Regions from separate parts of the Streptomyces sp. NPDC056948 genome, predicted to be linked through region 2. Evidence: riboswitches for the same ligand, from Rfam matches in the RefSeq annotation. Region 2 holds a riboswitch; the other holds the start of a gene.
What was found. Region 2 has a riboswitch for S-adenosylmethionine ahead of ACFTZL_RS25430 (aminotransferase class V-fold PLP-dependent enzyme). Riboswitches for the same ligand answer to the same signal wherever they lie in the genome.

Region 1 (2,386 bases), on a different contig from region 2:
AGGGACGGCCGGATCAGATGCCCGCGGGCCAGCCGTAGCTGGGCCGTGCGGTAGATCGCGGCGGCCATCCGGCCCAGCGCCTGCCCGTCCTGGTGCCGGTGCTTGCGCACCCCGACATCGACCTGGGCGAGGGCGTCGAGCCCCGCCAGATGCAGGGCGTCGACCAGCATGCCCAGCTCGACGCCGTACCCGACGGGGAACGGAAGCTGCTCCAGCAGCGAGCGGCGGGCCGCGTACTCGCCGCCGAGCGGCTGCACGAAGCCGGCGAGCTGTGGCCAGTGCATGTTGAGCAGCGGCCTGGCCATCAGCTCGGTGACCCGGCCGCCCTGCCCGGCGGCGGCGCCGAGCGGACGGTCGTACATGGCCTTCACCAGATCCACGCCCGGGTCGGTGAGCAGCGGGCCCACGATCCCGGAGACGAAGTCGGACGAGAAGTCCCGCAGGTCCGCGTCGACGAAGCAGACGATGTCCCCGCGGGTGACGAGCAGCGAGCGCCACAGCACCTCGCCCTTGCCGGGCACCGCGGGCAGCCGCGGAAGTATCCCGTCCCGGTGCACCACGGTCGCGCCCGCGGCCGCGGCCACCTCCGACGTACGGTCACTCGAGCCGGAGTCGACGACGACGAGCTCGTCGACGAGCGGCACCTGCCGCATCAGGTCGTGGCGGATGACGGCGGCGATGTCCCCGACCGTCTCCTCCTCGTTGAGCGCGGGCAGCACGACACTGACCGTCTGGCCCGTGCGCTGCTTGGCGGCGAGTATCTGGTGGAGGGGGCGATCGGTCGCGGACCAGGAACGGGTGCTCAGCCAGCGCTCGACTTCTTCCAGCACCGTGGCGGCTCCTCTGCGTACTCTCGGCGGGACGGACTGTGAGCCATCTCGCGGTTCGGACGACTATCTCAACTGTCCTGGTCGTCGGTTACAGTCTTGAACAACGCGGGTGACCATCGCATGTCCGGGGTCAACCCACGTCGACAACCGAATACAGCTCATCCAGAGGGGCAGAGGGATACGGCCCGTTGAAGCCCCGGCAACCCTCCAGTCGGTACTCGTAGGTCACTGTCGACCACATGCGCGAGGCTCCCGGCTCGGGAAGGTGCCAAATCCGTCTCACGGCGAGATGCGTCGTGAGGAAGATGAGGAGAAAGGGCCTCGCCTCACATGGCTGCGCAGACTGTTGCAAGCACCACCGAATCCACCGTAGACCTTGGCCCCGCCGCCGCGCTGAGCTGCCGCGAGTGCGGTCACCGCGTACCCCTCGGCCCGGTCTTCGCGTGCGAGGAGTGTTTCGGCCCGCTGGAGATCGCCTACGACTTCTCGGCCTACGACACCGAAGAGCTCCGCAAGCGCATCGAAGCGGGCCCCGCGAACATCTGGCGCTACGCCCCGCTGCTGCCGGTCCCGGCCGACGTGGCGGACAAGCCGAACATCAACCCCGGCTGGACCAAGCTCGTCAAGGCCGACAACCTGGCCCGTGAGCTCGGCGTCGACGCCGGCAAGCTCTTCGTCAAGGACGACTCCGGCAACCCGACGCACTCCTTCAAGGACCGCGTCGTCGCCCAGGCCATCGAGGCCGCCCGCGCCTTCGGCTTCACCACCCTGTCCTGCTCCTCCACCGGCAACCTCGCCGGTGCGGTGGGTGCCGCAGCGGCCCGCGCCGGCTTCCGCTCCTGCGTGTTCATCCCGCACGACCTGGAGCAGGGCAAGGTCGTCATGGCCGCGATCTACGGCGGCGAGCTCGTCGGCATCGAGGGCAACTACGACGATGTGAACCGCTTCTGCTCCGAGCTGATCGGCGACCCGGCCGGCGAGGGCTGGGGCTTCGTCAACGTCAACCTGCGGCCGTACTACGCCGAGGGCTCCAAGACGCTGGCGTACGAGATCTGCGAGCAGCTCGGCTGGCAGCTCCCGGACCAGCTCGTGGTGCCGATCGCCTCCGGCTCACAGCTCACGAAGATCGACAAGGGTCTGCAGGAGCTGATCAAGCTCGGTCTGGTCGAGGACAAGCCGTACAAGATCTTCGGTGCGCAGGCCGAGGGCTGCTCGCCGGTGTCGACGGCGTACAAGGCCGGTCACGACGTCGTACGTCCCCAGAAGCCGGACACCATCGCCAAGTCGCTGGCGATCGGCAACCCGGCGGACGGTCCGTACGTGCTGGACATCGCCCGCCGTACGGGTGGTGCGGTGGAGGACGTGAACGACGAGCAGGTCGTCGAGGCGATCAAGCTGCTCGCGAAGACCGAGGGTGTGTTCGCGGAGACCGCCGGTGGTGTGACGGTGGGTGTGACGAAGAAGCTGCTCGAGAGCGGCGCCCTCGACCCTGCGAAGACCACGGTCGTCCTGAACACTGGGGACGGTCTCAAGACGCTGGATGCGGTGGCCGGGAC
Region 2 (2,386 bases):
ACGGCAACCGGGCCGCGTCCTCGGCGTCCGGTGCCTCCGACGTGCTGGAGAAGCTCGGGGTCAACCTGGAGCTGCCGCTGCACCGGGTCGCGGAGGTCGCCGAGGAGGCCGGGATCACCTTCTGCTTCGCGGTGAAGTTCCACCCGGCGCTGCGCCACGCGGGCGCGGCACGCGGCCAGCTCGGCATCCGTACGGTGTTCAACGCGCTCGGCCCGCTGACCAACCCGGCCCGGGTGCGGTCCCAGGCCGTCGGTGTGGCGGACCCGCGCATGGCGCCGATCGTCGCGGGCGTCTTCGCCGAGCGCGGCAACTCGTCCCTGGTCTTCCGGGGCGACGACGGCCTGGACGAGCTGACCACCACGGCCACGTCCCGGGTGTGGATCGTCCGGGACGGCAAGGTGGCCGAGGAGGCCTTCGACCCGCGCGACGTGGGCATCGATCTGGTCCCGGTGGAGGCCCTGCGCGGCGCGGACGCCTCCTACAACGCCGAGGTCGCCCGCCGTCTGCTGGAGGGCGAGACCGGGCCCGTCCGCGACGCGGTCGTGCTGAACTCGGCGGCCGCGCTGGTGGCTCTGGAGCCGACGGCGGCACCGCTGGCCGACCAGATCCGTGCCGGGATGGCGAAGGCGGCGGAGTCGATCGACTCGGGTGCGGCGAAGCGGACCCTGGAACGCTGGGTGGCCGCGAGCAACACCTAGCGGATCCCGTACGGCGTCCCGCGATCCGGACTCGGGTTGCGGGACGCCGATCTTTTCGCGTACTTTCCTGATCAGGTCATGAGTGACAGTCATGAGGCCCCGGCCGACTGTCCGGCAACCCTCCGTCCGTGGCGGGGTGCCCCGGGTGAAGACCAGGCCGTAGGCAGCGAGGTCTGCGGCAAGCGCGTGACGAGGAGTTTCTCGTGAACCAGCGAATGCGATAGGGCCGCAGAGCCCCGCCTCCGCACCCCCTTCTTCCTTCACCCCCGCTTGTAGCCGTGCGTACCGCCGTACGTGCTCGCGGGAGGATTTCACCTGCCTTCACGGGAGTTCACCCATGTCTGTCTCCGCTGTCGCCGCCGACCAGTCCCTTTGTGCCTCGCTGCCCGTTCTCGGCCGGGATGTCACCGTGCCGCTCGTGACCGGGGGCGAGGTCACCTACGCCGCGCTCGACTACGCCGCCAGCGCCCCGGCGCTCCAGCGCGTCTGGGACGACGTCGCCGCCTACGCGCCGTACTACGGCAGCGTCCACCGCGGTGCCGGGTACCTGTCCCAGCTGTCGACCGACCTCTTCGAGAACGCCCGGCGGACCGTCGCTGAGTTCCTCGACTGCCGGGACGGTGACCAGGTGGTGTTCACCCGGTCCACCACCGACTCCCTGAACCTCCTCGCCGCCGCGCTCCCGGCCGACTGCCAGGTCTTCGTCTTCGAGACCGAGCACCACGCCTCCCTGCTGCCGTGGCGGAACGCGCGCGTCACCTACCTCGACGCCCCGAGCAGCCCGCGCCAGGCCGTCGAGACCCTGGAGCGCGCCCTCGCCGACCGAGAGCCCTACGGGCCGGCCCTCGTCTGCGTCACCGGCGCCTCGAACGTCACCGGCGAGCTGTGGCCCGTACGGGAGCTCGCGGCGGCCGCGCACGCCCAGGGCGCCCGGATCGTGCTGGACGCCGCCCAACTGGCCCCGCACCACCCGGTGTCCGTCGCGGACCTCGACGTCGACTGGGTCGCCTTCTCCGGGCACAAGCTGTACGCGCCCTTCGGCTCCGGCGTCCTGGCAGGCCGGGCCGACTGGCTGCGGGAGGCGGACCCCTACCTCGCCGGCGGCGGTGCCTCGCGGAGGGTGGCGCGGCGCACGGACGGCGGCGTCGACGTGGAGTGGCACGAGAGTGCCGCCCGCCACGAGGCCGGCTCCCCGAACGTCATCGGCGCCTACTCCATCGCCTCCGCCTGCACGGCGCTCACCGAGGCCGGGTTCGACAACCTGGTCGCGCGCGAGCAGTACCTGATCGAGAAGGTGCGTACCGGCCTCGCCGAGGTGCCTCAGGTGCGGATCCTCTCCCTCTTCGGTGACGACGCCCCGCGCGTCGGCGTCATCTCCTTCGTCGTCGAGGGCTGGAACAGCTCCCACTTCGCCGCCGCCCTCTCCGCCGAGTACGGCATCGGGGTGCGGGACGGGCTGTTCTGCGCCCACCCGCTCCTCCGGACGCTGCTGGGCAGCGACCCGCAGACCCAGGGCGAGTGCGGCGCACCGGAGGCGGCTCCCGGCGAGAAGTCCCTCAACGCCATCCGCGTGAGCTTCGGCGCGGGCACGCCCGACGAGCACGTCGAGCGGTTCGTCAGCGCCGTCAAGGAGCTGGTCCAGGACGGCGCGCGGTGGAACTACCGTACGGAGGACGGCCGTTGCGTTC

Region 1: linked by a shared signal. The riboswitch ahead of thrC (threonine synthase) and the one ahead of ACFTZL_RS25430 (aminotransferase class V-fold PLP-dependent enzyme) in region 2 are both predicted to bind S-adenosylmethionine.

What each region holds. Positions count from the first base shown of each region.
Region 1 covers NZ_JBHUQX010000005.1:48,038-50,423, reverse strand. Annotated here, with positions in the region: gene ACFTZL_RS01555 (glucosyl-3-phosphoglycerate synthase) at 1-830, opposite strand, end outside; SAM riboswitch class I at 986-1,142, shown strand; gene thrC (threonine synthase) at 1,161-2,386, shown strand, end outside.
Region 2 covers NZ_JBHUQX010000208.1:6,969-9,354, reverse strand. Annotated here, with positions in the region: gene trpD (anthranilate phosphoribosyltransferase) at 1-698, shown strand, start outside; SAM riboswitch class IV at 773-889, shown strand; gene ACFTZL_RS25430 (aminotransferase class V-fold PLP-dependent enzyme) at 1,036-2,386, shown strand, end outside; gene ACFTZL_RS25425 (glycerate kinase) at 2,358-2,386, opposite strand, start outside.